4 regions of the Pseudoalteromonas sp. McH1-7 genome follow, and region 1 is predicted to be linked to each of the others. Evidence: predicted binding sites of a transcription regulator. Region 1 holds the regulator's gene; each other region holds the start of a gene.
What was found. Region 1 encodes sigma-54, which starts transcription at its own class of promoters, with help from an activator protein. Its sites were predicted from a motif close to GTTGGCACGNNNNTNGNNT; they were not measured.
Positions count from the first base shown of each region.

Region 2: the regulator sigma-54 is predicted to act here: its motif matches at 4,950-4,968, upstream of HUZ36_RS05075 (DUF642 domain-containing protein).
Region 3: the regulator sigma-54 is predicted to act here: its motif matches at 4,701-4,719, upstream of HUZ36_RS02420 (LPP20 family lipoprotein).
Region 4: the regulator sigma-54 is predicted to act here: its motif matches at 6,921-6,939, upstream of fliE (flagellar hook-basal body complex protein FliE).

Region 1 is NZ_JABWPQ010000018.1:42,049-50,380, forward strand. It holds gene rapZ (RNase adapter RapZ) at 1-158, opposite strand, end outside; gene HUZ36_RS13525 (PTS sugar transporter subunit IIA) at 151-609, opposite strand; gene hpf (ribosome hibernation promoting factor) at 611-898, opposite strand; gene HUZ36_RS13535 (RNA polymerase factor sigma-54) at 928-2,427, opposite strand; gene lptB (LPS export ABC transporter ATP-binding protein) at 2,474-3,199, opposite strand; gene lptA (lipopolysaccharide transport periplasmic protein LptA) at 3,196-3,750, opposite strand; gene lptC (LPS export ABC transporter periplasmic protein LptC) at 3,740-4,294, opposite strand; gene kdsC (3-deoxy-manno-octulosonate-8-phosphatase KdsC) at 4,291-4,842, opposite strand; gene HUZ36_RS13560 (KpsF/GutQ family sugar-phosphate isomerase) at 4,842-5,813, opposite strand; gene HUZ36_RS13565 (calcium/sodium antiporter) at 5,823-6,782, opposite strand; gene HUZ36_RS13570 (ATP-binding cassette domain-containing protein) at 6,957-7,757, shown strand; gene mlaE (lipid asymmetry maintenance ABC transporter permease subunit MlaE) at 7,760-8,332, shown strand, end outside.
Region 2 is NZ_JABWPQ010000005.1:69,064-77,395, reverse strand. It holds gene HUZ36_RS05085 (hypothetical protein) at 1-191, shown strand, start outside; gene HUZ36_RS05080 (hypothetical protein) at 213-3,011, shown strand; gene HUZ36_RS05075 (DUF642 domain-containing protein) at 3,694-4,917, opposite strand; gene HUZ36_RS05070 (DUF642 domain-containing protein) at 5,283-6,506, opposite strand; gene HUZ36_RS05065 (substrate-binding domain-containing protein) at 6,765-7,694, opposite strand; gene HUZ36_RS05060 (MFS transporter) at 7,955-8,332, opposite strand, start outside.
Region 3 is NZ_JABWPQ010000002.1:246,847-255,178, reverse strand. It holds gene HUZ36_RS02455 (SPOR domain-containing protein) at 1-433, shown strand, start outside; gene HUZ36_RS02450 (FlgO family outer membrane protein) at 838-1,419, shown strand; gene HUZ36_RS02445 (FlgO family outer membrane protein) at 1,434-2,087, shown strand; gene HUZ36_RS02440 (FlgO family outer membrane protein) at 2,102-2,740, shown strand; tRNA gene HUZ36_RS02435 (tRNA-Arg) at 2,990-3,064, shown strand; gene HUZ36_RS02430 (hypothetical protein) at 3,189-3,377, opposite strand; gene HUZ36_RS02425 (flagellar assembly protein T N-terminal domain-containing protein) at 3,449-4,645, opposite strand; gene HUZ36_RS02420 (LPP20 family lipoprotein) at 4,838-5,314, shown strand; gene flgN (flagellar protein FlgN) at 5,842-6,270, opposite strand; gene flgM (flagellar biosynthesis anti-sigma factor FlgM) at 6,263-6,586, opposite strand; gene flgA (flagellar basal body P-ring formation chaperone FlgA) at 6,659-7,366, opposite strand; gene HUZ36_RS02400 (chemotaxis protein CheV) at 7,507-8,332, shown strand, end outside.
Region 4 is NZ_JABWPQ010000002.1:183,505-191,836, forward strand. It holds gene HUZ36_RS02090 (flagellar hook-length control protein FliK) at 1-979, opposite strand, end outside; gene fliJ (flagellar export protein FliJ) at 1,112-1,558, opposite strand; gene fliI (flagellar protein export ATPase FliI) at 1,558-2,889, opposite strand; gene fliH (flagellar assembly protein FliH) at 2,960-3,775, opposite strand; gene fliG (flagellar motor switch protein FliG) at 3,779-4,819, opposite strand; gene fliF (flagellar basal-body MS-ring/collar protein FliF) at 4,812-6,530, opposite strand; gene fliE (flagellar hook-basal body complex protein FliE) at 6,551-6,883, opposite strand; gene HUZ36_RS02125 (sigma-54-dependent transcriptional regulator) at 7,138-8,332, opposite strand, start outside.

The DNA of each region.
Region 1 (8,332 bases):
TCAGAAACACTACGAACTAAAGAGGGGAGTAAATTAACCGGAATATTGTCGACACAATAGTAGCCTAAATCTTCTAATACTCGAAGTGCTACAGACTTACCAGAACCAGAACGGCCACTGATAATGATAAGCTCGAGTCCTTTTTCTTCATCACTCATCAAATTCACCTTGGATCACTGCATATAACTCATCGTCATTTTTCGCTTGCCTGAGCATTTTGCAAAATGACTTATTTTTGAGTGTATCAGCAATCGCAGCTAAGGTCTTTAAGTGTTGTTGATTATCTCCTTCAGGTACGATGAATGCGACAAAAATATCGACAGGCTGTTTGTCGATCGCCTCAAACGGGATCCCTTGTTCGCTTACCAAGACCATCGCCAGTATTTTATCAATACCTTCAAGTCGCCCATGAGGAATTGCGATCCCTTTACCTATACCTGTACTTCCCAGCTTTTCTCGTGCCATAAGGGCATCTAAGATAGTGTGCTGGCTGGTATCAGGGATTTGGCTATGCGCTAATTCGCTAATGTACTCGAGAATACGTTTTTTGCTACTAAAAAGGACCGCAGCTTTGCTACAGTCCTTATTCACTAATTCACTTAATTTCATTTTAGTGTCGAGTGAGCTTCTCTTTGTGTTTAATTACTTGACGGTCTAGTTTGTCAATCAGGCCATCAATTGCTGCATACATGTCTTGATGCTCTGTTGATGCAAATAGCTCGCCGCCATTTACGTGCAATGTTGCTTCTGCTTTTTGAACTAGTTTTTCGACATCAAGGATCACATGAACGTTATTGATATGATCAAAGTGCCTCTCAAGCTTCGCAAACTTGTTGGTGACATAATCTCTTAAAGAGTCAGTGATTTCTACATGGCGACCAGTTAAATTTAGTTGCATAAGCATTTTTCCTTCTTGTGTTTAACGTCTTATATCAAGCTTTTACGCTGATTTGACGGTGGAATGGCTAGGGATTCACGATATTTTGCAATCGTGCGTCTCGCTACCTTAATTCCTTGTTCAGCTAAAATATCTGCAATTTTGCTATCACTTAATGGTTTAGCAGTGTTTTCCGCAGCTATTAGCTTTTTGATGAGTGCTCGTATTGCTGTTGAGGAGCACTCACCTCCATTTTCGGTACTGACATGGCTTGAGAAGAAATACTTCAGCTCAAATATGCCCCTTGGTGTGTGCATGTACTTTTGGGTGGTGACACGAGAAATCGTAGATTCGTGCATATCAACCATCTCTGCGACATCGTTTAACACCATAGGTCTCATCGCTTCGGGGCCATGTTCAAAGAATGCCTGTTGTTGTTGCACAATGCAATTGGTAACTTTCAATAAAGTGTCATTGCGACTTTCTAAGCTCTTAATAAACCACTTTGCTTCTTGAAGGTGTGAGCGAATAAACTGGCTATCAGTACTCGATTTAGCAGTTCTCGACATCGCAGCGTAGTGGTCATTTACTCTAATCTTAGGCATCGCATCAGGGTTTAGCTCTACAACCCAGCGGCCTTTCACTTTTTTTACCGACACATCTGGAATAACGTATTCTGGTTCTTCATGAATAATACTCGCAGCTGGCTTAGGGTTAAGACTGTGGATCAGCGTCATAACTTCTTTTAGCTCAGCTTCTTTTAAGCGTGTTTTTTTCGCTAAGGTACGGTAATCACGGCTCGCAAGTAAATCAATGTGCTCGGTCAGGATCATCTTGGTTTCGGTGATCCACGGTGTGTCAGGTGCAAATTGATTTAACTGAATACATAAACATTCTTGCAAACTTCGTGCAGCAATACCGACAGGGTCAAACAACTGGATACGTTTAAGTACGGCTTCGACTTCATCCAACTCTACCGGCTCTTCACTGTTTTCATCATTGATACTTTCTAAAATATCTTCACAGGAAAGCGTTAAAATGCCAGACAGATCTACCGCTTCGATGATGGCAATAGCAATGGCTCTATCTGTTGGGCTAAATGGCGTAAGTTCTAACTGCCACATTAGGTAGTCGTGTAGTGATTCGGAAGTCTCTCCCTGGTAGACGTTATCATCATCAGGTAAAGGAGCTGCGCTTGATGCTGGTGCAGCACTCATATATTCATCCCAAGTCACATCCATGGCAAGATCATCACTAACCGTTTCTTTGCTCATGGCGGTATCTGAGTCCATTTCATACTCGCTGACAGGCGCTTCATCTGAGCTTTGCTGACTATCGTCCGTATTATTTTTATCTTGGCTTTGTTGTTCAGTACTTTCTGCGTCTGCGGTATCGCTTTCTTCCACTTCCAATAGTGGGTTGCTGTCCAACGCTTCTTGTATTTCTTGCTGTAGATCCAACGTACTAAGCTGCAACAGGCGTATGGCTTGTTGCAGTTGTGGAGTCATTGTAAGTTGCTGCCCCATGCGCAGCTGTAATGATTGCCTCATGTATCTCTAACAATCCCTTTTAACAGTTATTAATACTACGTCTTAACTATAGCTTGAATTGTTCGCCTAGGTAGACATCTCTTACGGTTTGATCCGCTAAAACATGTTCTGGCGTACCAGCGGCGATTAATTCACCGTGTGAAACGATGTAGGCTTTTTCACATACGTCCAGCGTTTCTCTTACATTGTGGTCGGTGATCAGTACACCGATCCCACGATTTTTAAGGTGCTCAATGATTGTCTTTATATCTAACACTGAAATTGGATCAACGCCAGCAAAAGGTTCATCTAACAAGATAAACTTAGGATTAGCGGCTAAAGCACGAGCAATTTCTACCCGTCTTCTCTCTCCTCCAGATAATGCCATCCCTTGAGAATCACGGATGTGTTGGATATTAAATTCATCCAACAACTCATTAAGCTGAGCTTCTCTTTCAACTTTAGACAAATCTTTGCGGGTTTCCAAAATAGCCATGAGGTTTTGATATACCGTTAGCTTCCTAAATATGGATGACTCTTGAGGTAAATATCCAATCCCTAGGCGTGCGCGACTGTGCATCGGGAGTAGGGTGATATCATCATCATCGATTTGTATAAAGCCTTTGTCACTTGGTACTAAGCCCACAATCATATAAAAAGTAGTGGTTTTCCCCGCACCATTAGGGCCAAGTAAACCAACGATGCTACCTGCTTCGACACTCAGTCCTACATTTTTGACAACTTGGCGACCTTTATAACTTTTTGCCAAGCCTGTTGCTTTGAGCTCGCTCATGAATTGTTACCTTTTTCCTGTGGATCTTCACTTTTTTCCACGCTGGTGTCAGATTTCTTTTCAACAGGAACCAGAATTGTTCTAACCCGAGAGTCGCCCTGTTCAGAGCGCTCGGCACTAATGAGTTGCTTTTCGATATGATAAGTAATGACTTGTGCACTACTTTTTTGACCCGCTTGCGATATTTCAGCATTGCCAGTAAGTACTAATTTTAATTCGGCAACATCATAGCGAATTTCATTAGCCGCTGCGCGTAAGGTTGTACCATCTGCCTGAGCTTCTTCAAAAACCGCAGGGTTGCCAGTAGCAATTAGTAGCTGCTTATTTGAACCAAGCTCAGCGCGGCGGTGCACTTCCAAACGATCAGCATTGATTTTTCTTGTGCCATGAATAATGACAACGTTTTGCTCGAAAATGCCTATGTTACTTTGCAGTTGAGCTTGCTGACGGCCAGCATCGATAATGACTTCATTTTGCTCTGCAGCAGCTGCGAAAGTGGAACTTGCGAGCAAGCCGAAGAAAACTAATTTGTTAATTATTTTACTGGTCATAATAAATTGTCTTTGTATGGTTGATGAGCTCAATCAGCTGTTTTTGCAAGTCTGCATGTAGGCCTTTACCGGTAATTTTAAGGCTAGGGCCTGTGATAATGACGGGGTGTTCTGATTTCATCAACTTTTGTTTAATTTCAACCCTGACATTGTCGGCATTGATAGTACTGATCATTGCGTCTGGTGTGAGGTTTTTTGCTAAAACATCCCCTTCTAAAATCAGGGTGTTGTTCTCGTATAATGTGGCTTCCAATGCGCTTATCTGCCAATTTTGCTCACCGTTATATAATGTAAAAATGGGTTTTGCAAAGTGGCTAAAACCAAGGTCTTGATAAAGTTCCATTTTATCAGCAGTCACATGGTAGTTTAGTAAGCCATTTTCACTGTAGGTAGTCTGCTCTAATGCGGTCGCCACATAATCGGGTTTAGCAAGTGGTTCATCGTCACTTTTCTTGTTGATTTCTGATGCGTTAAACATCGGCGACCACAGCCAAATCATCAGCGCACTAAAAGTAATGAGCAGAATGACACGAAGCACAGTCATGTACTTGACCCTGTAGTGGTAAGAGGGTGGTTTTGGCTGAGCATGAGCAGATCTGTTAACTCTCTGACGGCGCCAAAGCCTCCCGGCATCAAAGTGGTATAGTGGGCAATGCGTTTTATCAGCGGATGTGCATCATTCACGGCGACAGCAAAGCCAACTTGCTCCATCACTGGCAGATCAGGGCCATCATCGCCAATATAGGCAATGTCTGCATCCTTCAGATTAAGCTGCGTTTTTAGTGCTTCATATGCCACTAGCTTGTTTTCTTGACCTTGGTAAATATGCGTTACATTTAAACTAGTCATGCGTTGCTGAACTATTTGTGAATGTCTACCTGTGATGACCGCAACCTCAATACCGCAGTTTACTAGCGCTTTGATACCGAAGCCGTCTTTGGTATTGAATGCCTTTAATTCTTCACCGTTGTTACCTAGATAAATGCGTCCGTCAGAGAATACACCGTCAATATCGCAAATTAAGAGTTTAATTTGAGTTGCTTTTTGCCAAGCATCTGTTGAGATATCTTGATAAAGGTCACTAAACTGCATCATAGCACTCCCGCTCTAAGTAAATCTTGGGTATTCAATGCACCCACAGGGACATTATTCTCGTCAACCACAATTAGTCCATTGATGCGTTTATTTTCCATAATATTTAGCACCTCAGCAGCGAGCATATCGGCGCGTGCGGTGGTACTTTTTGCGGTCATAACTTGTGTGATTGGCGTTGTGTGTATGTCTACTTTTTGTTCTATGATACGGCGCAAGTCACCGTCTGTAAAAATACCTTGCAATTGTGTCTGCTCGTCGACAATCGCTGTCATTCCAAGACTTTTTGCAGACATTTCGAAAAGGGCTTCTTTGACGGTACAGTTGCTACTGACCATAGGAATGGCACTGTCTTTGTGCATGATGTCAGCGACTGTGAGTAATAGTCGTTTGCCTAAACTTCCTCCCGGGTGAGAAAGCGCGAAATCATCGGCAGTAAATCCTCTGGCTTCAAGTAGAGCAACTGCTAATGCGTCTCCCATAACCAGCGTTGCTGTGGTACTTGCTGTGGGCGCTAATCCTAGTGGGCACGCCTCTTTTGACACTTTAACGCAAAGGTGAACACTAGCGTTGCGAGCCATGGTTGAGCTTGGGTTGCCTGTCATAGAGATCACAGGTGCACCTAAACGTTTAATTATCGGTAAGATTGAGATAACTTCTTGGGTTTCACCTGAATTTGATATCATCAAAACCACATCATCTTTGGTGATCATACCTAAATCGCCATGACTAGCCTCACCTGGGTGCACGAAAAAAGCAGGGCTTCCTGTGCTGGCGAGTGTAGCGGCAATTTTATTTCCAATATGACCTGACTTACCCATACCAATAACAATAATTCGACCTTGGCAATTAAACATTATTTTACAAGCTTGCTCAAACTGTTGATCGACAAACTGCTGCACTTCCTCTATTGCTGCAAGCTCAGTAGCAAACACTTGATTAGCAGATTCAATAAATGGGGTCGTTGTCACGTGTATTCCTTAAATGATGTAGTAAATATATCCGATAAAGCAGGCGAGTAACAAACCACCTTCAAAGCGGTTGATACGACGTTTACCAGTAATGCTTAAGCTCATAATAAGTAGCAATAGTGTTGCACCAAGCATAATAAATATATCACGAGCCGCGATATTGGTATCTAATACGGAGGGATTGATGATCCCCGCAATAGACAGTACCGCAAGGATATTAAAAATATTCGAACCAATGATATTACCTAGCGCTAAATCGTCTTCATTTTTTAATACGCCAGCTACACAGGCTGCGAGTTCAGGTAAACTGGTTCCTACCGCGATGATAGTTAACCCAATCAATAAGTCGCTCATCCCAAAGTACTTTGCAATATCAACAGCTGCACCCACCAGATAATCGGCGCTAACGGGGAGCAAAATCATACCAACAACAAGCCAAAAAATAGCTTTTTGTGTGGGGACATTATCCGGCACCTCTTCACACGCTTCACTAACGAAAGGATCGTCATTGCTGTTGCCGCTGCGTTTGGTAATGATAATTAAGGTAAGGAGAAATGCTGTGAAGCCAATAAGCAGTAATATACCTTCAACAAAACTGAAGTTATTGTCACTGACAATATACCAAGCTCCCAAGGAAACAATGATAAGAAGTGGCATTTCTCGACGTAAAATTCCTGAGCCAACCGAAAGTGGCCGGAGTAAGGCGGTGATCCCAAGGACTAATAATATATTGGCAATGTTAGAACCTACGGCGTTACCAACGGCTGTGTCTGTTTTATCTGCAAGAGCGGCCTGTGCAGCAACCATCATTTCGGGGGCTGAAGAGCCCATGGCGACAATGGTTAAGCCAACAATTAATGTTGGTACACCAAAGTTTCGAGCTAAAGCTGCTGCGCCAAAAACGAAGCGGTCGGCACTCCAAACCAGTGCAATAAAGCCAAGAATGAGAATAACAAACGATAAAACCATGAACCTCTAGCCAATAGGATTAAAATTTCGTTAGATACTACCAAATGCGCCTTGGAAAGTATAAGCAAACCGTCACATTTAACGACTTACAAAATTTTACCAAAACGATTTTCCATCTTGTTTGAAAAAAAAGTATCATACTCCGATGAATATAGTCTTGATCTGGAGAGCGACTTGTCGCAATCAATTGTAGAAATCAAGGATGTAACCTTTTCCAGGGGTGAAAGGATCATCTACAAAAACATGAGCTTTTCCGTACCAGAAGGCAAAATCACCGCAATAATGGGGCCAAGTGGCATAGGTAAAACGACTATGCTGCGATTGATCGGTGGCCAGTTAAAACCTAATAGTGGTGATATTCTTTTTGCTGGAAACAGTATCCCAAGTATGTCCCGTAGTGAATTATATCAAGCAAGAACTCGCATGAGCATGTTGTTTCAAAGCGGTGCGTTGTTCACAGACATGAGTGTCTTTGACAATGTCGCTTTTCCTTTGCGCGAACACACGGAATTGTCAGAAGAGCTCATTCAGTTAGTAGTATTGATGAAGCTGCAAGCAGTAGGACTTCGTGGTGCAAAGGATTTAATGCCTGCAGAGCTTTCTGGCGGCATGGCGAGGCGCGCTGCTCTAGCGCGTGCGATAGCGCTTGACCCCGAACTTATCATGTATGATGAGCCATTCGCTGGGCAAGACCCCATTTCGATGGGGGTGTTGGTACGTTTAATTAAGTCACTAAATGAAGTGTTAGGTCTATCATCCTTAATCGTAACCCATGATGTGACAGAGGTACTGAGTATCGCGGATCATGTTGTCATTATCGCTGAGCAAGGCGTGATAGGTGAAGGGACGCCTGAGCAAATGCTAAAGCATGACTCAGCGCTAGTGCAGCAGTTTTTACAAGGGCTTGCCGATGGCCCTGTACCATTTCACTTCAATGCCCCTGATTATCAACAAGCACTGTTGCAAGGAGAGTAGAGTTGGTCGATTTTCTACAAAAAATAGGTCATAAAACACTAAGTCGCTTTGCTGCTCTTGGTCGTGCAACCAATATGCTATTTGGGGCGTTATTTAGTTTACCTAACTTTCGCAAAGGCACACCGCTATTAATCAAACAACTCTACATGGTAGGTCATCAGTCACTGTTGATTATTATGGTCTCGGGGTTATTTATTGGTATGGTTTTAGCGCTACAAGGCTATACCGTATTAGTAGGATATGGCGCTGAGGATAGCCTTGGGCCGTTGGTGGCGTTGAGTCTACTAAGAGAATTAGGTCCCGTTGTTACGGCGCTGTTATTTGCTGGGCGTGCGGGTAGTGCACTGACTGCTGAAATTGGTTTAATGAAAGCAACTGAGCAATTATCTAGTTTAGAGATGATGGCTATTGACCCATTAAAGCGCGTTATTGCACCACGATTTTGGGCAGGCTTTATCAGTATGCCACTGCTTGCGTTGATATTTTCAGCAATCGCTATCTTAGGTGCACATTTGGTTGGGGTGGATTGGTTAGGAGTCGATTCTGGTAGCTTCTGGTCTATCATGCAATCACAG
Region 2 (8,332 bases), on a different contig from region 1:
TAAGTGACCTGGTGGATGACGTTAGCAGAGCACAGGAATTAGCCAATATAACTCGGCTTGAGTGTGATGCGTACGCATCATTGTCAGCTTTATTGGTTAATAAGCAAGCAGCCAATATCACCCAAATAAAAGGCGCATTTAGTGCAGTCCTGACGAATACGCTAAACCAATCACATATAGATCACATATAGACGCAATTGAAAGGTAATAAAATGTCGTATCAAGAGCTTAGCGCGGCCATAGAGTCGCTAAATGCAGTAAGACAGAAGCACCAAGAAGTCATAAACAAATACGAGCAAGCTGATGTTATGTTCAGGGCTAACCACCAAGCGATGGTGGATTGGCTCAACACTTTTGGTCACGTAGAGTTTAATGATTTGGCTGGGCAATCTCATCAAGTGCCTACTATGCTCTCATTAATTGAGCAAGTGCAGAGTGTTAACCCAAGCCCACATACGATGACAAAGTCTCACTTTGATGGACTTTGTATCCATCGCAAAAGTCTTTATAGCGGCTCAGGCGTGGTCAATTGGGGGGCTAATATCCCTTTATCAAGTTTGAGCACTGGGTATATAAATAAATGCACATATGCCAGATATGATGCAAAGTATAAAAATCAATTATTAATAGGTTACAAGCAGGAGCCTGCCGAACAACCCCAATATGTAGTAGATGGTGTGTTAATCACGCTCAACGATGGTGTTGCTAGAGACGCAACTGGTGGCTATGAAAGCAACAGAATGTGGAAACAAATTCCAATGCCCGAAGCGCCTGATGCGACAAAAACAATAGACTACCTCTCTGGAGTGGTGACAGCTTATGATAATGTCGAGGACGCATTTGCGGCTGAAACCAACGACATAAAAGTCATCAAATCCCGTAAAGATTATATTTTTTTAGAGGTATGGCACGAAAAAATATCCAACAAAGACATTGTTTACCCATTGGGTAACGTGCAATATCTTGCAACTGACTATAAAGGTATCGCCCTAAATGCAAACTTAATAGATCCCAAATATAGTGCTTTTGGGGATTGGGATACCCAGACCACAGGATATGGCGCAAAGTGGTCAACACTAACTACCTCGCAAAAAGCTATCCTGTTAGGCGAGTCAAAGCACAATATTTACTTTGACCCTGATAGCGGGGTTTATATACAAGTAAGATATAGAGTTAGAGTAATTAAGGGAGTATCGGATGAGTGGCGGTGCTATGCCGGCTATACCCATGGCGGTAATAATATTATGCGGCATGTAAGGACAGGCACACCTTTTGATTTGATGATAAAGCCCCGTGGACAATCTATTTCGACAGTCGATTACTTTACGGATGGTACCTCTGATGATGTGGCTTATTGCGGGCACACAGCCCGATTTGCAAAAATGCCAACTCGCAACAATTTGCCCATTATTAAAGGGCAATTTTGTATTACTAGATACAGATCATCAGGCGAGGATAAGCGCACAAATTATGGATATAAAGGTCGATGTTTTGCCCTGCCTATTGCTCTTGTGCAGAGGTATAACAAAGGTGCCTACCATCCAAGTTATAACCCAATGGGCACAGCAGGATTTAAGAGATTATCTCAATCTAACGGTCATGAGTACTGGTATTCAGCGACGGCACACCAGCCAAATACTCCAAAAGATTGTTTTTTACATGCTGCCGATAGCGGTAGCGTAAGCACAGGCCTCTCTGGTCGAGAGGGGAAATTTCTTTACCACGATGTAATTTACGAGGGTCTTGCTGAAAACCTTATTTTTGACGTCAATAAGCAAGGCGACTTGTTAGAGGATGGTCTTAAACGAGCCATATCAAATGAGCTTTGTAGCCAAGATATGCTACCTATATTGTGCGTATCAGGTGTCTTTACAATTAGTATGATTGAGAGTAACGATAACAATACTCTAGAGATAGAGATTGACGCAACTGGCGACTCAACCCATGAATTTTCATACCGTTATAATAGCGATACAGTTTATGTTTGCGGTCAAGATGGCGAGATTATCCCAATACATTTGGGGTCATCAGCCTATGAGCATATAGCTGTACACCTAGGCGCTGACCGAAGCTTTATAAAGTTAGGAACAGACCCTTATATTGACACCGTAACAGAGCTGTTGGCTCTGGTGGGTAAGACCTGCCGCTTGGTATGGTCAGGCCAAAGCGTGCAAACTTACCCTGACGGCTCTTTAAAAGAGCCAGTAACCTCCCCACCGCTGCCAGAACAACAATGGTTTTTGCCATCGTCTCATATTTTATACCAAGGTGTGTCTGCAACTCTTGGTAAGATGACGATGTATGATGTGGTAGGTAAACCAGCAAAGATTGCAGCATACTTTCCAAATGGTCTTGTCGGTGCTTTTATTCCCAAATTGCCCGACGGCACTAATCAATCTTTTCCACTGTCACGAAAGGCCATGGATTTTGGAGAGATCTCTTACCTTCAAAGCACAGGTGATGGATGGGTCAAACAACAAGTGCCTTTAAGTTATGAAGAAAATAGCATCACGATAAGTTCATTACACTCGGATGCGGTAGTGCTAAATTGGTATACTTCATCGGCGGCACAAACAACTAAGTCTTGGTGTAAGAGCGTCATCAATGTATCCCCCATGATATATGTCACAAGTTCTAACAAGCCAGAGATGGGCTGCATTTTACATCAAGGTTTATTTGGCTCGGTTCCAACAGGCTCTGGCCAAGAGCACTTAAGTGTCACGTCTCACGCACTTAAGTCACAAGACAGATATGATGTTCCAGCAACACATTCAAATATAAATATCGAGACAACATCGGGACCAGCCCTTAAAACGATTTACAGCACATTTGAACTGAATGGCTTTTTATACCTTCAATTTAACGCGACCGAAACAAAGTCAGTCAGTGGTTCTTGGGGAGACGATGGCAAGATCGAAATTGTGGACAACGAGAAGCTGTCATTGCATTGGTCTGGCGCGTATCTAAAGACAGTTTGTCACCAGAGTAAATTTCCAATAGGCATTGCATAGCTATATGCAAAGTTGTTGGAGGCTTTATTTAACATAACGACGGGCTTAAATGCTCGTCTAAAATCAATTGTCTTTTTATCTAAATTCTAGCGCCGCGTTACACTTGGTAGATAACTTGAGTTCACCCACCTCGTTTACCAATGTACGAACACCCATTCTTAGTTACAACTTCATCAAAACATTTTCTAACAGGTATAATCTTCTCGCCTTGGTCAATAGGGGTTACCACTGAACTACATAAATCATCTAAAAGCTGTGTTTTTGTTGCACTTGCTTTTGTAAACACCCGAGTATGAATGTGCCCCACGAGATCCTTGTGTGATTTTGTAGAAATTTGGATTATTTGCTTTAGATGTAAATTGGCTTCATCAAACTTAATGGGTCGACCATACTGGGGTAAAATCTAGGCATGAACACTCTGCTTAAACTTGCTTAACAAGCTGTTGGTTTTGTTTTTTGAACCTTGGCTTGAACCTAAGAAAAAGCTGAACATTCTAGCAAGAGCTTTCGCTAAAATATTTCAAATCTTACGCGGTCAGACATCACACATGTTATGGGAAGTGGGCTGTGTGGCCACAACGTTTCAATGCTACCATATATTTCAACACCTTAGAGTGAACGTTCATTTATAAAAAAGCGAGGGACTCCCCTCGCCTTTATTTTAACGCTGCTGCATTAATGATTATTCGCAATTAGCGACATAGGTTAAATCGTTAATATGCTCCGGTGCGTCCATGACATAAGTCGCTTCGCCTGTATTCGCATCTAGCGTATAAAGTTTTGCATCCTCACCTTTGTTACGCCCAGACACATATAATGTGCCATCGCTACTCACTGCAAGACCCGAAGCCCAATTTATGCCATGCTCACCCACTAAGTCTAACGTCATGGCTCCTTTGTCAAGCACATACAAGGCTTTGCCTGTTAACACATAAATTAGATTCGTGTCAGCTGAGTATGCAATATCGCCATGTGAGAAGTCATCACCTGCATAGCTTAATTTGCCTAGTACCGTTTTTGCACCACTTTGTAAGTCAAACTCGTACAAGTACGTTTTACTGCTTGAAAGGAGCTTTGTACCATCTGGGGTAACCGCTGAGCGGTAAATCGGCCAAGAAACGGTATTGGCTGCGAGCGTTTGCTCGGCGCTATCTAGCGAAACTTTCCACAGTGATGAAGCTTTGGTCGTACCGTTAGTCTGCTCCATAAAATATAGCTCACCGTTGTGCGCTGCAATGTTAGAGGCGGTGTTATCGACGCCTTCTACATATGAATACGTACCACCACTAGTATCAAAGTGATATACATAACTATTGCTCTGTTCGCCGAAGTTGTTTATGCCATAAACACCCACTTTACAACCCGTCGTTGGCGCTGGTGTCTGTGCTTCTTCTGTCACAACAACGTTGTCGAGTAACGCACCTAAAGAGTCTGAACGACCCATTCCTTGAAACCTTAGTTGAGTAACCTCACTTGATGCAACGACCGTATATTCAAACTTCTGCCACCCTAATGTGTTGGCATTCATAGTAGTTAAAGTTGTATCTCCAAACCATACTCTGGCACGGTTTGTCGAATTATCTCCTTCAACCCTTGCTGAATAATAAAAACTTACTTTGTATTTGTTACCAGCAGTCGTCGCAAGATCTTGGTAGATGGTATAGTTGCCCGTCGAGTCGAGCTCAACGTGGTTACTGCCATCTTGCGAGTTTATAAAACTAATGGTTGATTTTTGAATTTCTAGCTGAGCACCAGCTATCGTCCATCCGTCAATCTCGTCCACTAACCCCCAAGTTCCTGTCAACACCGAGTTATTTTCAAACGACCCATTACTAACTAAGTTTGGCGAGCCTATTGTGGCAAAGGGTAAAATAATTAGCGCTGAGTATAATAGAGCTGTTCTCATAATAAATCTCCGTTAAAGTACCTGTATGTTGACTGCACAATACATGCCAACACAAACAGTAAATAACTTAATATTTATCAAAAGCTTATGCTATTTATTTGTATCTTTTCTCTTGAAGTTTCATGTTTATTTGCAGAATGCAATTACGGATTTTCATTTTACGAAAAGTGGTTTTTTAGCGTATGCACATCCTATATCAATATTGAATAGACCAATGGAGCAAAGTTATTCATACCGGCAAGAGAATAAAACGTAATAGATCAACATTCTTTTAGTAGGTGTGTCGTATCGGTTACTGCTCTGACGTAAAAACAAAAAAGCGAGGGACTCCCCTCGCCTTTATTTTAACGCTACTGCATTAATGGTTATTGGCAATTAGCGACATAGGTTAAATCGTTAATATGCTCCGGTGCGTCCATGACATAAGTCGCTTCGCCTGTATTGGCATCTAGCGTATAAAGTTTTGCATCCTCACCTTTGTTACGCCCAGACACATATAATGTGCCATCGCTACTCACTGCAAGACCCGAAGCCCAATTTATGCCATGCTCACCCACTAAGTCTAACGTCATGGCTCCTTTGTCAAGCACATACAAGGCTTTGCCTGTTAACACATAAATTAGATTCGTGTCAGCTGAGTATGCAATATCGCCATGTGAGAAGTCATCACCTGCATAGCTTAATTTGCCTAGTACCGTTTTTGCACCACTTTGTAAGTCAAACTCGTACAAGTACGTTTTACTGCTTGAAAGGAGCTTTGTACCATCTGGGGTAACCGCTGAGCGGTAAATCGGCCAAGAAACGGTATTGGCTGCGAGCGTTTGCTCGGCGCTATCTAGCGAAACTTTCCACAGTGATGAAGCTTTGGTCGTACCGTTAGTCTGCTCCATAAAATATAGCTCACCGTTGTGCGCTGCAATGTTAGAGGCGGTGTTATCGACGCCTTCTACATATGAATACGTACCACCACTAGTATCAAAGTGATATACATAACTATTGCTCTGTTCGCCGAAGTTGTTTATGCCATAAACACCCACTTTACAACCCGTCGTTGGCGCTGGTGTCTGTACTTCTTCTGTCACAACAACGTTGTCGAGTAACGCACCATAAGAATCAGAAGTACCAACTCCTTGAAATTTGAGTTGTGTTGAGCTTGATGTCGCCTCTACAGTAAACTCGTATTTTGACCATCCTCGTGTCGTCGCATTCATTGTTGCCAGCGTATTTTCGCCAAACCAAGCGCGTGCAAGATTTGTTGAGTTATTATCTACAACACGAGCCGAGTAATAAAAGCTCACTTTGTATTTTTTACCAGCTGTAGTCGGTATGTCTTGATAAATCGTGTAATTAGCCGTTGAATCAAGCTCTAAATACTGATCCCCGTCTTGTGCGTTAATGATACCAAGACTTTGCTTTTGGATCTCAAACCTTGCTCCGTCTCGACTCCAGCCCTGTAAGTCATTAAACAAAGCCCAATTGCCAGAAATACTACCTGATGTTTCAAATGAACCATTGATGACTAAATTATCAGCAGCATTGGCTGACCCAACTGCTAACAACATCGCACCTGCAATAACGCTTAATTTCATACCTACTCCAAACCACAAGCTGAATTTGTAAATTAAATGTTTACAAAAACCAAAATAACATACTACCATTGTCGTACTTTTCTACTCCATGGTCAATGAGCAATCAAAAAACCAGACTTAATCATTTATTTAATCCATTTCCACTCATAAAAAACAATACTTTTTAACTAGAGTGTTATGGGTGCGATTGAAAGTAACACTACCATTTCAAAGCATGCGTTCATTAAACTCGGGGTTGTTAAACATAGAAGGGGGTCTTTAATAATTTACCGTGCAGCTTCGTGTATTTTCTTGGTTACAATAATGAAAGTCTAAATAGTAGCTGTCTTGTGATGGCATTTTTCCCAATTTAATGGCGTGATACAGCAGCTCAGCTCCCTTGCGACCCATTTCAAACGGGTTTTGACCAATGTTTATTGTGGACAAGCGGTTTTCTAAGGCTCTCAACTGTATTTCTTCAGTATCAGCCGAAATAATTACGGCTTTTTCCCTGTACGGAGTCAACTTCGTTATATATTTTGGATGAAACTGAGCAAAACCTGCTACCGCTAAAAAAATAGGCGGTTTCTCATACTGCATTAGTGCCAATAGTTGGCTAAGAGCATCGTCACGCTTGCCCATCGTATATAGTGGGCAGCGCTCAAACTCAATCCAGCCATGCTCGCCTTTAAGTGGCTCTATACTTGAGTGCTCAGATAGTGCATACCTGACACCGTTCATTCGCTTATCTAGGTTTGGTGTTGAGTGGTGCCCTGTTTGTATGCAGATTTGTTGTGGCTCGCTAGACTTAAATGCTTTGGCGGCCTCACCTAACGCAACACCGAACGAAAAATTATCGGTACCTACATATGCGAGGCGATAACTTTTATGTGCTTCCAGTAAATCTGAATCAAAGGTTATTACTGGTATATTAAGCTGCTTTGCTTTTTTCAGTGAACGCGAAACCAAGAAATCAGAATCAGTCGTGGAAATTAATAACCCATCTACTTTTTGCGATAATAAGTCATTTATCACTAAGCTTTGTGTTCTAAAGTCCTGATAATCATCAGCACCATCGTAAATACATGTCAAGTCAACATGACGACGTGCAAAATGAACACAGCCTTTGAAAGATTGCTCATAAAAGCTGTCGTTTTTAGTCTTACCAACGACGGCAATGGTTATGCTGGCGTACGCGTTCTGGCTCATAACTAATAGGCTTATCAAGCCTATTGCGATTACAATAAAACGCTGTACTTTATGAGTTAACTGCATGTTTCGAGTGGACTATTTTTAATCTCTACAGCAAGCATAACCGATATTTTAGACAACGCAACCCTCAATAAACCGGCATATAAAACAAGCAACAGGATGAACAATTAATGCAATGCCTAGGCTAGTCGCCCTACTCATCTAGAAGCACTTCAATAACGAACAATTCACAGAACGCTAAGCATTGCAGGTTTATTTTAATTATTGGCGTTCGTAAACTCTCTGTCTTTGGGTTTACTATCCAAATGTCCGCTATAGCGGGTTGCTATCAACGCCATCATGCTTATCACTGCACCGACCCAAGCGGTATCTTGCAGTGACATGCTGTCAACAATCTGCCCCCCAAGAATAGATCCAAGTGCGATCCCTATGTTAAATGCCGCAATATTAAAACCTGATGCGACATCAACCGCCTTAGGAGAAACCTGCTGAGCCAATTGCACAACATAGACCTGTAACCCAGGCACGTTACCAAAGGCAAAAGCTCCCCATAATACGACCGTTATTATCACACCGACTTTGGACTGCATAGTGAAGGTAAGTGCCAACAACACCAGGCTAAGCATGGTAAAAAT
Region 3 (8,332 bases), on a different contig from region 1:
AACTACCACTAAAAAACAGACTCCTTTGATTACACAAGCCAACGAGTCTCAGGCAGCAGTAGAAGAAGTCATCACACAAAATAGTTATCAACCAATAAAAACACAAGCTCAACCGGTTAGTGTGGACGACTCAATTGATACAAATAGTCAAAAAGTAGAATACAAATATGCCGTTCAGCTAGCTTCGTTAAACGGCAAAACACAAGTATTAGAGTTGACGTCGACACTAGAACAAACCCTCCCTGAATTGATAAAGAGCAAAGAAACTTTTTCGATTGAGACAGTTGATGGTAAAGGCGTTACGCGATACCGAGTTAAGTGGGGAGCCTTCGAGAACAAAGCGGCAGCACTGGATGCGTGCGACAAATTTAAACAGCATCGTCGAGCATGTTTTGTTACTGCATTTGGTGGAGAAAAACTTTCTCGTCTTTGAGTCACTGAAAATGAGCCGGTAATTAGTTGCCACTTTCTTGTCCACGAAAACCAGAAACAAGCGCTGGTTCCAATTGCGATAACAAAGCTTATGTGAAATACCAACGATAATGAACAACCAGCATCCTTATACCAATTTGAAGGAGTAAGTCTGACGCTAACAGCGTTAAAAATTTCTTATTTAGAACAGCTAAATAGCAAAATTTTTGCCTTGCCTACAGGACGTAGGTATCTCGGCGTGAACAGGACGCGGAAGCGGTGTTCTCGACAAGATTTTCTCACCTCAACATAGACCACTTAATTAAGAAAATTGGTATTAATTATTCCTACAGTTCGTAAAATCGCGCCGTCCATGTGGCGCGATTTTTGCTTAATCGTAAGTAAGATCAACGATGGCTGACGACAATGAAATATCTTGTATTCATTTTTGTATTTTGGCTTACCGCGTGCACGAGCAGTGAGCAAGTAGGCAAAAGAGAACTAACCCAGCAGCGAGAAATATTACCAGATTTTGATGGCTTTGGTGCACAACTAGCGGCTGAACTTGGGCAATATGTGCGACCTTTCAAACCGAACTCAACAGTAGCAGTGACTAGCTTTTTTAGGGCAAACCAATTAAATGACGTCATAGTGGGGCAAGGAAGTGGACTTGGTGTGGCGCTACAAGAGTCATTAATAACCCATTTGAGCCAAATGGGAGCTGATGTTGTTGAGTACAGATTAAGAAGCGCTTTATCTTTGAGTGACTCTGCCGATAGTATGTTAAGCAGAGAGTTAAAAGCGATAAATCAACGTCAGAAAATTGACCTGGTTGTAGTTGGTACGATAGTTGAGAGCCGTGACAGCTATTTGGTCAATGCTAGGCTTGTAGAAACACTTCACAGTCGGGCTCTATCCGCGGCATCGCTTAGTATTCCTAAATCGGCATTATGGGGCTCTGAGAGAGCCACGTCTCGAGATGGTCTTATCATACGCAGTCAATATTAATGGAGATGAGTGTAATGAAAAAAATATGTAGTCTGGCTTTGCCTCTTTCATTGATGGTTGGCTGTACTCAGAGTAACTTTTTCGCTGTAGATACAGCACAAACGGAGCCAGTGAGAAATGGCTTTGAACAATCGTCCATGTTTCAGAGTAATCCAAATGGATTAAAGCAGTTTTCTATATCTCAGCAAATGGCTGGGAAGAATGTGACCCATTATGTCCAAAGTATCATGCAAGATATGGTCACGAACCTGAAGCATGTAAATGAAAAGACGCCTGTCGCGGTAACTAGTTTTGTATTCTTAGACAAAGAGTTCGATAAAGGGTCGCTTCTCGGTAATCAGTTAGCTGAGAGTTTTATTCACGAATTACATGCTTTTGGGATCCCTGTTGTTGATTTTAAAACGACAGATTACATTCGCGTAACACCTGAAGGGGATTTTATCTTTAGCAGAGACTTTCTTGAATTATCAGATGATCATCCATTTTTATATGTACTTGGTGGCACGCTAGTTAATCACCAAGGTGGGGTAATGGTAAACGCCAGGGTTGTTGGTTTGAGAAGTAAGAGTGTTGTCGGTTCTGCCCAAGGGTTTTTACCACAAAGTGTGGTAAATGCGCTGCAAGATGGTGCTTCATATGATGGTATTCGCTTAGAGCAAGCCAATTAATTTGGAGGCAGAACATGAAAAATGTAGTACTTTTTGCAACCACATTGGCACTGCTAGGTGGGTGCAAAATGACACAAGAGCAATCTCCTGCACCGATTGAAACCAAGCCCAGTGATATGGAGCTTTTGTATGCGCTGATGGAAGAACAGTCAAATGATGACGCGACCCTGTCGCCAGTAACACAAGACATGGGTTTTATTAGCTATCGTCATCGTAAAGCTGTCGCAAACTATGCGAGTCAAATTGCGTTGGAATTATCAGACACCATTCTGGGGCAAAAACCTGAATCGATAGCTGTGGCAAGCTTTGTGAATTTCAATCAGTCTTTGCGTGACACCAATCAACTGGGTAATCAAATTGCTGAATCTCTCATTCATCAGATGCAAAAATTAGGCTATCAAGCTCTGGACTTTAAAGCACTGGGAAAAATAGAGGTAGCGCCAAGTGGTGACTTAGTATTTTCACGGGAAGCGCAAAGATTAAAGAGCGTCAAAGCACCAAGTCATATTCTGTCTGGTACCATGATTTATCGCCCCCGTGGGGTAGAAGTTAATGCGCGACTTCTTGAATTTTCAACAAACTTAGTGATAGCGACAACGGCAGTCACGATCCCTTACTTTATTTTAGATGGTGGGGCTACGGCATCAAGATAGGTGTACCGCTTTTAGCTTCCGATTATTAATGCCTTCAGATGAAGGCATTGTAATTAAGCTTATTCATTGCATACGATTATAGATTGTGTTTATTGAAGTGTGGCTAGAAGCGTGATAATTAAAAATTAGGTGTTATCGAGCAGTGCATCATAATTGCATGATTTTACTCTTTAAAAGTTCATAAAAATCAGTATACTAAGTTTCAGTCAGTGGAATTTTGCTGGTACATTTTGCGCCACAGTCTTCGCTGTCCCCATAGTTTAATGGATAAAACAAGGCCCTCCTAAGGCTTAGATGTAGGTTCGATTCCTACTGGGGACGCCATCTCAATAGTGGCTTATCTGTTACAATTTTCTCCACTCGTTATCGTCCGCTCTGTGTCTGAACCAAAAGGATGACATGCTCAATTTAAAGGGGTAAATCTGACCCTAATTGAGTTAACAATATCTTATGGCAGAATAATACCAATTTGACTTAAAACTTGCTCAATTAGAAGGAGTAAATCTGACGCTAACAGCGTTAAGAATTTCTTATTTAAAGCAACTAAATAGCAAAAACTCTCTTGGCTACCGACAAGCTTCTCTTGGCTACCGACAAGCTTCTCTTGGCTACCGACAAGCTTCTCTTGTCTTAACATAAACCACTTAATTAAGATCACTGATATTACTTTCCTGTCCGGAGGTACATCACGTAATTGAAAAATTGGTATCACAGGGCAAACAGGTCGTCTTTCTCTATGTGAATTTCAACTAAATCATTAATTTGAACATTGTTAAGCGGTCGCTGTTCTTGGTTTACAGCAATAGCTGTCTGGGCGTTGACTTGGATGACTTGCAATTTATTCAACGTTTTAACTTGACGCATAAAGACATTACCACCAGCGTCAGTAAGGGGGCTGCTATGTGCAATGCTCAACACTTGACCCTCTTCCAGCCCATGCATACGGCCTAAGTTAATCACAACTTGCTCGTCATCAATATGCAGTATTTTACCATGGGTGGGTAAGCAGGCGATGGCCGAGTTCAGATCGACGCTGACTTGGTTCAACACAGTTTGAATTTCAGCCGCATAATCAGTTTGCCAAAACTGTTCACTATATACATCAACTAATTTGGTCTTTTTAAAAGGCCATACTCCTTGAGTACCGTACCTTTGTTGCCAGACCTTTTCATGAGAAAGAGCATCAAACAGTATAAACTCTATTTTAAAGCTCCTTAGATACTTATCGCTTTGCCAAAATGCAAGGTCGTTGTTGAGTTTGTTGACGCTAGAAATATCTGAAATTTGACTAAGTAATACATACTGACTATTTGTGTTTGCTGTTACTGTTTCGATTAACTGCTCGTTGTAATCGAATCGTTGACTAAAAAATCGATTTACATCTATTTTTTGAGCAAAATAGGGCACCGGTTCAACGCTTTGATTCTGATCTGATAGGGTATGATAAAGGCGCTCGCTGACAATCTTGTTAATGTCAAAAATTTGACCCAAAGTAGCTTGATGCTTATTTTTGAGTTGACTTTGTGTTATTGCAATTTGCTTATTGTATGCACTGGTAGAGCATTGACTTTGTTGTGGGGTGATATCGATATGTAGTGTTACTTGCCAAGCATCACCCACTCTTGATTCTGCAATTACATTAGCACCCTGAATTTCACCATTAGCGCGTATTTTCAACTGATCTTGCGTAAGCACACCGTCGGTGACGGTTTGCACACTGCTTACGGTTGCACCAGAAAAAAGTAGTGCTTGGGTGATGGCATCATTAACAGCCTGCTTTTTTGCTTTCTGATGGTCGCCATTTTTTATATCAGCCACCCCAGTCACCTCAAACCATTCTGCGTGAGATGGAATGTGGAATACCATACATATAAATGAAAGGCTCAGTGCGAATTGCGTTTTCATACTCAGATACTCAGTGTTAAGACTACTTATTACAACAGCAATACCTATGCCAAATTGTGGCAAGATTCGTGCATAATACTTATCAGTGAATTATTCATATCAATGATTGCTACTATTACCATGCTAGCAGATGGTAATAAGAATTGTATCAGGGCAGTAGTAGCACATCGATACATAGTGGAGAGAAGCAAAATGCGTATCATCAGTCCTAATAATGCTTGGATTATGGTTTGTGCTCTGGTTTTGCTTGGCGGTTGTTCAAGCATGATCGATAAGCATATTGAATATGAGACAGTCCAGCCTGATACTTTCCCAGTGCTACGTGCTGTTGGGTATGCGCCGTTAAGTGCCCAGCCTGGAAATACTGCTGGTGAAAAACAGTTAATGGCGATTAAAGTTTCAAAGCTAGAAGCATATCGAGAGCTTGCCGAACAGTTGTACGGTCAAAAGTTAACATCAACTACGACTGTCAAAGGTGCCATAGCACAAAATGATGGCTTAAAAAGCCAAGTAAATGGGTTAGTGAGAGGGGCAAAAGTGCTGAAGAGTTACGCAGTGGGAGATACATACGCTACCGAACTCGAGCTGGATATGAAGCGGGTGTATGATCTATACATCACGCAAGTTAAGCCGCAAAAGATTAAAAAAGTGTCGTATAGCTTCAAATAGCATAAATTTGCGTGTAACTACCCTGAGGTTTGGATAAGGGATGTTCTAACTCGTTGCTGCTAACGCACAACTTAATATTTCTCTTGTCTAGCCAGAGGGTTCTAGGCAAACGCATCGCTTCCGTGTCCTGCTCTCGCTAAGGTCCCTACGTCTTGAAGGCAAGGTAATACCAATTTGACGCTAACAGCTTTAAAAATTTCTTATTTAGAACAACTAAATAAGAAATTTTCGCCTAGTTATCGACAAGATTTGCTTGCCTCAAAATAGACTACTTAATTAAGAAAATTGGTATAAATTTACGCACCAATCGCTGACTATTGAAAGTGAACTCAGCGTACAGCTAGCGCTAAAACTAGCCGCTAGAAACGAATTAATTGTTTGAAGTTCGGGTTAACTACCTATAGCCAAGTGCTTTACTGTTTTTATTAGAACATGGACAAGGTTCTAATAATACGGAGTGCAACTCTTTATAGGAGCGGGGCGACGTTAAATTAGAGCATAAGGCGTGTTTAGGTAAAAAGTGCCAATTAAGCTTTAAGGTTCCTTACCAGTTCACCATCACTGCTCTTGACGTTGCCATCTTGACCATAAGTGACGGATGTTGGTGCACCAATTAAAATACTCTTTAGCTCTCTTGTGCTGACGTTGGCTTGATGAGCTGTTTTGGCGTTAACTTCATTTTTGGTCTGACATTCGGCAAGTAACGCGCGTACTTTACTCACCAAGGGCACTATCTCAGCGTGCTGAAATACTTTAGGGTCTGTCTGCGCTAGCTCCTTATCGAGCTTTTGAAGTTTGGATATATAAGAGAGTTTTTCCCGTGCAACCTCTTTGAGGTGGTCGCCACGGCGAGAGGCTAGTTCATCAAGCTCACGCGCCAGAAGCTGGGTCATCGCTTCTAGCGTTACAATTTGTTCAGAAAGTTTGTGGTGGCAAAGCCGAACCAAATTATCCATATATTTCAAACTCAAATGCAGCTATGTTCTTCGCCAGTTTTTCGGCATCAACTTGGTATTTGCCTTCAGCTATCGCTTTTTTCAGCTCTTCGACTTTCTTGTCATCGAAGCCTGAAGACTGCTGTGCCTTTTCATTCACTGTTTTTAATTGCTGTGCTTGTGGTGTTAGACTGACGGAATCTGCCGCAGCTTTTGGGGTAGCGGGCGCTTTAGCCGCTGTAGCACTGGCCTCATTTCGTTGCAATTCAGCTTTTTGCTGTTTAACGTTGTTTGCAACGGTGGAGGACTGATTTTGACCGTTAACTTGATTGACCATGATTATAGACCCAATAATATTATACTCTCAGCCATAATATCGGCGCGAAATAGTATTACTTTAGCAAATTTTTCATAAATTCACCTCTACTGTTTCCACTTCTATTACTCTAGCACGTAAGGTTTTGCCTGAGCGAGTATTTTTCACAGTAATTAGTTCACCCCTGTTGCCATCTTGCATTGCCTCACCTTGAGTTTTAATAACAAGCCCCCCTGATTTGGCAAAAATAGTTACATTGTCGCCTTTGCAAACCATACAAATATGTGACTGTGTAAATGCTTGCCCTTCACGGATGTTTCTTTTACTGCGACTACCAATTAATAAGGTTTGGTCTTCTATATATGAAACTCGGCGAAACCGTTTAGGCTGCATTTCGACTTTAATGTCATCTTCCGTTATCACTCTACCTTTTTCTAGCATGGTCGCGCTAACTAACACTGGAAACAAGTGTTCAATGCGCACATGCACATACTGTGTCCACCCTTGTAAATCATCACATTTTATTTGAACAGTAACTTGGGTATTAAATGGTGGTGTCGCTGCTGTGCTGTGTACCAGTGGTGCTTGACACACTCTAGTGGGGATTCTTGAGTCAAGTGGTATAGCAAATATTGATAGTTGGCTATCAGGGTCAAGTTCTACCTGTGGAGCAACAAAATCGACAGCAGTTTGTTCCAAGGCTTTGTTGTCATATTGCTGACAGTGGCCATATCCTATGCTTATAAAATGAGCGAACAAACAAAAAAGTTGAATGTAACGGGTTTTTTTTAACAAACTCATGATGTTTCGACTATGCTTATGGGGTGAAACAAGGTATAAAGATTCTGCTTTAATAACTGCACCTAATCAAGGGTGGTAAACCATATCAGAGTCGAAGCAAAGATCGTTCCGATTAGCGGTTTATACAGTAGGAGATTGAAATGGCAGGTATTTTAGACTCGGTTAACCAACGAACACAACTGGTTGGTCAAAACCGTCTCGAGCTATTACTTTTTCGGCTTCAAGGTCGACAACGCTTCGGCATCAATGTGTTTAAAGTCCGGGAAGTGCTGCAATGCCCAGCACTCACGAGTATGCCAAAGTCAAACCCTCTAATCAGGGGGGTAGCCCATATTCGTGGTCAAACTATTTCTGTGATAGACATGTCACTTGCAGTAGGTGGGCCACCTATTCAGGATATTCGCAATTGTTTTATTGTTATTGCTGAGTACAACCGTTCCGTTCAGGGCTTTTTAGTTAGTGCTGTTGAGCGTATCGTCAACATGAACTGGGAAAAAATAATGCCGCCACCGTCTGGTGCAGGCCGTTATTCGTACCTGACAGCGGTAACTGAAATTGAAAATGAATTAGTTGAAATTTTAGATGTAGAAAAGATTCTCAATGAGATCTGTCCAATCAATACAGAAGTGAGTGCCGATATTGTATCTGATGGTGAGATGCAAAAAGATCTTGGTGAACGTATAGTATTCATTGCTGACGACTCAGCTGTGGCTCGTAATCAGGTAAAACGTGCGCTTGAGCCTCTGGGTGTTCAAACCGAGCTGGCTAAAAATGGTAAGGAGGCGTTAATCAGATTACGAGAGATAGCAGAAGTAGACTGTCAAAATAATGTCACTGAGCGCGTTGGATTATTAATTTCTGATGTTGAAATGCCTGAAATGGACGGCTATACATTAACAGCAGAAATAAAAGCGGATCCGAAATTAGCGCCATTGCATGTAATACTTCATACTTCATTGAGTGGTG
Region 4 (8,332 bases), on a different contig from region 1:
CCGCTTTTAATTGTTGTTGTTCTTGATGAGTTAACTTTGCAATTATCTGAACTTGTTGTTCACCACCTTTTGCTGCACTTTTCTTGGTATCTATAGCTATTGTAGCGTTCGATTCAGTAGCTGACTCTTTCAACTTCGCTTTACTCTGCTTTTCATCAGCAAGCAAGTCATCATTAGACGTGGTAGATTGAGTGCTTTGTACTTTTAAAACGGCTTCATCGGTACTATTTTTCAGTCCTATTGCCGCTTTACTCCCTAAGTCTGCATCATCAGCTTTATTGTTTTGTAACGCGCTCTCTACCCCTTTAGTCGCAATGGCAGTTGCTACAGTTGGCTTCTCAAGTTGATCTTCAGCATGTTTCTCAGGCTGGTTTTGCATTGGCAGCTTGTCCATACTTTGAGCTTTTGGATCTGTTCTTTGCTCTTTGCCAGTCGAAATGAGCGTACCATCTATGGCTGAAACAGGTTTAGTTTGCTCCTTTTGTCCCTGCACCTCTGTGTCTTCTGTCGATTTTGCACCAGAAATACCGTTAGACTCTTTCTCTAGCGCTTCTTTGACAGATTGCGCTACTAAACTTGGATGCTGCAATGAAGTATCTTGCTTCTTTGATGCACTGATTTGTGTGTACAAATCATTATCTGGTAAATCAGGTAACACTTCGCCTGACATCTCTGAAGGTATACTATCGCCTTGATACTGAGATAGCACAGCACCTTCTTCCCCCTTTTCTTTTACTGATGGTGTAACACTTTGTTCAGACTCAGCTAATTCCTTAGTGACACCAGCCCCCAAGTCTGATGAACCATCTGAATCGACTTGCTCTTGAGCAGACTTATCGCCTTGATGAGTTAGCTCAGCCATCAATACGCGAAACCCGGTTTCACCCTCTTGGCTATTAGCGTCCTGCTCTGAGGCTTTACCTTTAACCTCAACTTCTTGACTGCCTCGTTGCAGCATAGATGCAAGCATTACATTCATTATTAAGCTACCTCAAAAAGTGGCAATATACTGCCGTTGTAATTAACGCTAACACGCCTAAAAGCCGCATTATTAAGCATTCACTACATAAATTTGAAAACGTTTTAACTACTTTGCATATTTCGAGCCAACCTACCAAGAGCGTGCTCTTCGAACAAATTGGTTGGTGGCAAACTCATCCAGCATTCTTTGCTCTGCTTTGGCTAATTTTTGCTGCTGTGCCAACGCTTGTTTCTCTATTAGCTTTTCAATGGCTTTGGTTTTCGCTTGTTGCGCTAACCACAATTTACGGCGCTGCTCAACGACTTGTTTAGCGGTATTCACGGTTTTCGCCTGCTGATCTATCGCCTGTTCAATCTTATTAATAAAGTTATGATATTGATTGAAACCACCACTCGTTAAACCAACCTTTGCCTTATTGTGAAGCTGCATACTGTACTCCATCCGAAAATCGTTGAGCCCTGATAATCTTTGTTGGTTGGTAGTAAGATGTTGCTGTGCTTGCACAAAGTTTGCGCGCAAGTTATCTTCTTTGTCTTTTTCTAATTTCAGCAGCAGGTCTAATTTATTGTTTGCCATTATGCTTGTCCCAGAAGCTGCGCAAGGTTTTGTAGACACTCATCATAGTTGATAACGTCTTTCATTCCTTGCTGTAAGAAATTATTGACCGCAGGCATCATGTTTATCGCCTGATCTAACATTTGGTCACTACCTTTTTGGTAGGCACCAAGTGTGATCATATCTTTGTTCTGCTGATACATGGAGTAGACTTGCTTTAGCACTCTAGCTTGCTGCATATGCGCTTCAGATACAACTTGTGGCATAACACGGCTAATGGACTTTTCAATATCAATTGCTGGGTAATGCCCACTATCCGCAAGTTCTCTCGAAAGTACTATATGACCATCTAATATCGCACGAGCAGCATCCGCGATTGGGTCTTGCATATCATCGCCTTCACTCAATACCGTGAAAAATGCGGTAATTGAGCCTTGTCCTTCACCGCCATTACCCGCTCGCTCAACCAATGCGGGTAGTTTTGCAAACACCGAGGGGGGGTAACCCTTTGTGGCTGGCGGCTCACCTACCGCGAGTGCAATTTCTCGCTGCGCCATGGCATAACGCGTTACAGAGTCTAATAGTAGTAAGACATTTAGGCCTTGATCGCGAAAATACTCAGCGATTGTCACTGCGCTTTCACAGCCTTTAAGGCGCATTAAAGGTGAAGCATCCGCCGGTGCGGCAACCACCACAGAGCGTCGCCGCCCCTCTACGCCAAGTATTTCATCAATAAACTCTTTAACTTCCCGCCCACGTTCTCCTACAAGGCCAACAACGATAACATCAGCTTCACTGCCTCGGGTCATCATGCCAAGCAATACTGACTTACCTACACCACTACCTGCAAACAAACCCATACGTTGACCTTGCCCAACAGTAACAATAGAATTTATGGCTCGTACCCCTACGTCCATTGGGGAGTCGATCGGTCTTCTAGCAAGTGGGTTTATCGGCGCCGCTGCAAATTTCAAGTGCTGCTGGGCATCTATAGCACCGAGGCCATCAAGAGGGCGGCCTAAGCCATCAACAACACGGCCAAGTAGCTCCATACCGACAGGCAGACCTGAATCTTTCACTTTGGGAATAACGCGGGCGCCAGGAAGCACACCAGTAATATGATCGTTAGGCATCAAATAAAGCGTATCTTGATTAAAGCCTATCACTTCAGCGTCAATGAAGCCGCCGAGTGTTTCAATTTTGCACTGACTGCCAATAGGTGCATTCAGTCCTCTTGCTTCCAGCGTTAACCCAACCACTCGAGTCAGGCTACCTGCAACGGCCACGCCATAAGGCTTTACAAACTTTTTGTATTTACTGATCCGCTCGCTCAAAGCAGCTGATGTAGACATTTCGTAGTTACCTATTTAGATGCTTCCCTCAAATGCTTGCGAACAACAGGCAATGAGGGCAAGTTCTTATTTACGGATTTATACCACTGTCTAGCAAAAATGATTCCAATACTTCACTGATGCGGTTTTTCAGTGTCATATCAATTGAAGATTGTGGTGTTTTGACCTCACATCCCCCTCTATCTAGAGTTGGTTCAGGGATCAGCTGCCAATGCTGTGATTCGATGTGTTCCGCACCATACATAGATTGTACTAACTCTAGATCTTCTGGATGCAGATGTATTCGCACCGTTTGCTCTTTAACTGGTAGCGCATCCATTGCTTTTTTCAATGCGTTCAAAATAAGCTCAGGGCTGGTTTTCAGTTCTTTAAAAATGACTTGCTCTGCCAATAAATTGACAAGATATACCAGTTGCTTTTCACACTCATCATCAACACGTGTAAGTGGCGATTGCATCTCGTCTAATAAGCTTGAGAGTGCTTTCATGCGTTCTTCGATAATTGGTTGTGCTTCTTCGATGCCCTTCTCTTTCCCTATCTCAACGCCTTCTTTATAGCCAGCTTCTTTACCTTCTGATACGCCTTTTTCAAAGCCCTCAATATAACCTTGCTCATGACCTTGTTTGATACCTTCGTCATAAGCATCTTGGCGAATTTGTTCAAGCTCTTCGAGTGTTAGCGTCGGAAATTCAGGCTCTTGCGGCTCAGGCTCTTCGTGAACCTGTTTCTTACTATAGAGTTCCTCCAGCGGCGTGCCAAACGCAGTCGATCGCCCTCTAAATTTCTCTGGTTTATCAGACACATCTGGTATTGGCCAGTTTTCTAGCAATTCATCTAATGCTTCGGTACTGACAGGGCGACCTTTATACAGCTTTTTATCGACCATGGTTTACAAGAACTCCTCACCACCACCACCACCAAGCATGATTTCGCCTGAATCGGCCAAACGTCTCGCGGTAGCAAGAATTTCTTTTTGTGCTGCTTCAACTTCACTTATCCTGACAGGCGGCATAGCTTCTAAGTCATCTTGCATCATTTCAGCTGCGCGCTTGGACATATTTTTCAATATCTTATCTTTCAGTGAGTCATCAGCGCCTTTAATCGCTTTCATCAGTACATCTTGCTGTACTTCACGCAAAATTGCTTGGATCCCTCGGTCTTCTACATCCATTAAATTCTCAAACACAAACATTAAATCTTGGATTTGTTGTGACATCTCTTCATCATGTTCGCGTATAGAATCCATCAGCTGGCCTTCAACGTTAGTATCAAGATAGTTCATGATATCAGCGGCCGCTTTTAAGCCACCCATTTTCGCAGCCTGCGCACCAGCTTGGCCAGCAAATTGTTTTTCCATGATTTCGTTTAGCTCTTGTAATGCCGCGGGCTGAACTTCTTCTAGGTTGGCGATTCTCATCGTTAAGTCTAAGCGCACTTTCTCAGGAAACTGAGACAATATTTCTGCGGACTGCTCCGGCTCTAGGTAAGACAAAACAATGGTTTGGATTTGCGGGTGCTCGTTACGAATGATATTCGCAACCTGTTTAGAGTCCATCCATTTTAATGAATCTAAGCCTTTTGCACCTGAACCCATTACAATTTGGTCTATTAAGCTTGCTGCTTTGTCTTCGCCAAGTGCTGCAGTCAGTGCTTTTTTAATAAAGTCTTCAGATTGGAAGCCTATGGTACTAAAGCTTTGTATTTGCTCAATAAACAAGTTATGCACTGCTGCAATTTTAGCCTGTGATAAGTCATCCATAGACGCCATCGCCATACCCACCTTTTGTACCTGCTTTGGCTCTAGGTGTTTTAAAATTTGAGCTGCATCTTCTTCTGTCAAACTAAGCAGTAAGATGGCGGCTTTATCAACGCCATCTAATTTTTCAACGTCAAAGGCCGCGGGTAATTGTTTTTGTTCTTCATCAGTCATCTTCGGTTAACCACGCTTTCACAACTTGTGATGAGAGTTCAGGTTCATTCGCAACAAGGGCACGTACCGCTTTTAGTAGGTCCTCATCACCATGTAAGTCTGGCAATTGTAATCTACCGTCTGATGAGAAGCCAACTGCTGACTCGTCGAAATCGTTATTTAGCATATCTAACGTGCTATCACCTAGGTCAACACCGCTGGTTAAAGCATCTTCATCAAAATCTTCCAGTGTATCATCTGGGTAAATTAGACGTTTAAGCATAGGTCGTACCACTGCTAAGATTAGCACAATGATAACTAACGTTCCCGCAACTAAGCGAATGGTTTTTTGGAACCAATCTTGTTCCCACAGTGGTAACTCTTGCATTTCCATCAAATCTTCGCGAACGAATGGTACAGTAACCACTTCTAGTGCGTCGCCACGCTGCATGTCAAAGCCGACACCGCCTTGAAGCAAACGACGGATATTGTTCAGCGCTTCTTGTGAACGAGGCACCATAGTCATATTACCTTCGGCATCTGGCTGAGGTAGGTAATCAACCGCCACACTCACACTAATTCTGCGAATAACGCCAGTTTGTTGACGCTTATGACTAATCGTCGTATCAAGTTCGTAGTTACGGGTCGCTTCTTTTTGAATACTGCTAGGCGTAGTGCCATTACCGTTTCCCCCTTGACCTGCAACTTCAGGGATATTTGAGTTAAGTGGAGGTTGGTTCGTCAGCGCTCCTGGGATCCCCACTGATAGACCGCCAATATTGTTTTCTTCGTAAGTTGTTTCACTTCTGACCGCTGGTAAATCAGGGTTATAGCGTTTTTGTGTTTCTTCAACTGCACTAAAGTCCATCGTCAGATCAACTTGGGCCGTAAAATTGCCTAGGCCCACTGTTGGGATCAGTATACTGTCTATCTTTTCTAAGTACTCTTGCTCTCGCTTACGTTCAATTTCGTACTCTTTTCTAGAGCGAGCAGCAAGCGAATCTTGTGAACCTGAGTTAAGTAAGCGTCCATTTTGGTCAGTCACCGTTACCCGTGATGGCTCCAGCCCCTGTACCGCTGATGCCACGATATCTACGATAGAGTCAACTTCTTCTCCTCCTAAAGTTCTGCCACGCTTTAGCGTGATCACCACTGTCGCAGATGGTTTCTTTTCACGACGGGCAAATACGTTCTCCTTTGGAATAGCTAACAGTACTTTTGCACGATTTACATCTTGCAGCTCTTCAATCGTTCTTGCCAACTGCTGCTCACGACCGTGCTTTAGCCGTTCTCTTTCAAGACGTTGACTAACACCAAAACCCATGTCCTGCATTAAAATATCAGTACCGGAGCTAGGAGATTGGGTGAAACCATCACGCGCCATACGCAACTTAACATCTTGGTAATCCGATTCAGCAACTAAAATAGTATTACCGTCTAATTGGTACTCAATTTTTTGTTGGTCTAGGAAGTCTAGCGTCTCAACTAGCTCTTCAGTAGGATATTTACCCAGCGGACGCATGTCTGGCTGGCGGGCCCAAATAATGATAAAAATGGCAATTGCTAAACAAATAGCTAACGCAATAACCAGAGTAACCTGGCGCAACATATCGACACCGCTTAGCGCACTGAAGTAGCCAGACTTTTGCTCTTGTTGCTCGTCCGAACCGCTGTCGTTATTCAGCGCTGCGTCGGAAAGTGTAAGATCTGTTGATTGATTAGTAGCCACGATTACTCTCCACAATCATTTTGTTAAACTGGCATGCTCATGATTTCTTTATAGGCTTCGACAAGTTTATTGCGAACTTGTACCGTTGCCTCAAAAGCGACCGATGATTTTTGTTTTGCGATCATCGCCTCAGCAAGAGAAACACTACGATCACCCATCTCCACCGCCGTCACTTTTTTCTTTGCGTCTTGCTGAAGGCCATGAACAGAATTGAGTGCGTCAGAGAGTAAATCTCCAAATTGAGCTGAAGAAGATGCTGCTGTTTTAATTGGCTGCACAGTAGGCTGCGTATTTCTTGTCGCTTCTGCGGCCATTGCCTGCATTTCTTGGAATAGCGCTGATGATTGTACTTTCATGATGCTTTACTCAAAATAACTCTTGTTACCTTGATGAAAGCAGGAAACATGCCAACATTAAAATACTTTAATTTCAGTTGGTTAAGCTGAAATTGCCCTGTCGAAAAATTGGCAGTCGGAGGAAAAGGAAGGTGCCAGAGAAAAGCAACAGCTTCGTTTAGGTTGATGTTGTATTAGCCTGAGGTGTACAAATGAAGGTAAGCTCACGTCCTACTTTTAAGCTCACCTTCAAGATATCTGAGCGACTCTTTCACCTAAGCTGGTAACGCAATTCCGAGATCTCGCATTTTTGCTAGCTTATAGCGCAGTGTCCTTGGGCTCATGCCTAAAACTTCAGCCACTTCTTTGCGCTTACCATTAAACTTAGCAAGCGTATCCAAAATAATTTGATGCTCTTTGTCCTGTAGCTCATCCTTATAATTGATGATGCCATCATCATTGGGAGCGTCTTCTGTAGCGGACTGTGTGAGGCTAGTTTCTGACTCAACCAAAGACATCGGTGAAAAGTTTTCAATAAAAATATCATCTTCTGTGATTTCAAGGCCCTGAAACAATATCAAAGCACGCTGGATGACGTTATCAAGCTCACGCACGTTGCCAGGCCAGCTATGAGAATTTAACTTTTGCTTAGCACTAGTACTTAACTTGGGTGTTGGTTTACCCGCTTTTTGCATATGTCTTGATAGCAAGTGCTCAGCCAATACCGTAATGTCTCCTGCTCTATCTCTAAGCGGCAGCCATTCCAATGGGAAAACATTAAGGCGATAGTATAAATCTTCTCTAAATACCCCATCTTCAACCGCTTCTTTCAAATCTCGGTTACTGGTTGCCAACACCCTAACATCTAGTGTTATGGTTTTTCTACTACCAAGTCGCTCCACTTCCCGCTCTTGTAAAACGCGAAGTAATTTTGCCTGAAGCCCCAAATCCATTTCTGTGATTTCATCCAGTAATATTGTCCCTTTTTGCGCTTGTTCAAACTTACCAGGGCATGCCTGAATTGCACCTGTGAATGCGCCCTTCTCATATCCAAACAGGGTAGCCTCAAGCATATTTTCTGGAATTGCAGCACAATTAATTGCAATAAATGGTTCGTCAGCCCTGTCTGATTTATCATGAATATAACGGGCTAATACCTCTTTACCTGATCCACTCGGCCCAAGCACCATTACACTGGCATCAGACTTTGCTACTTTTGCAGCCAACTCAAGCAGCTTTATACTCTTTGGATCAGCGACGATAGGACCCTCTGTTTCTTTTTCTTTTTCAGGTAGGTAACGACCCACCATATTCAACAACACTTCAGGCGCAAAAGGCTTAGCCATGTAATCAATGGCTCCCAAACGCATCGCTTCAACCGCATCATCAATAGTCGCATAAGCTGTCATCATTAACACTGGCAGCTCAGGGTAGTTAAGCTTTATGGATTTCAACAAATCTAGCCCACTC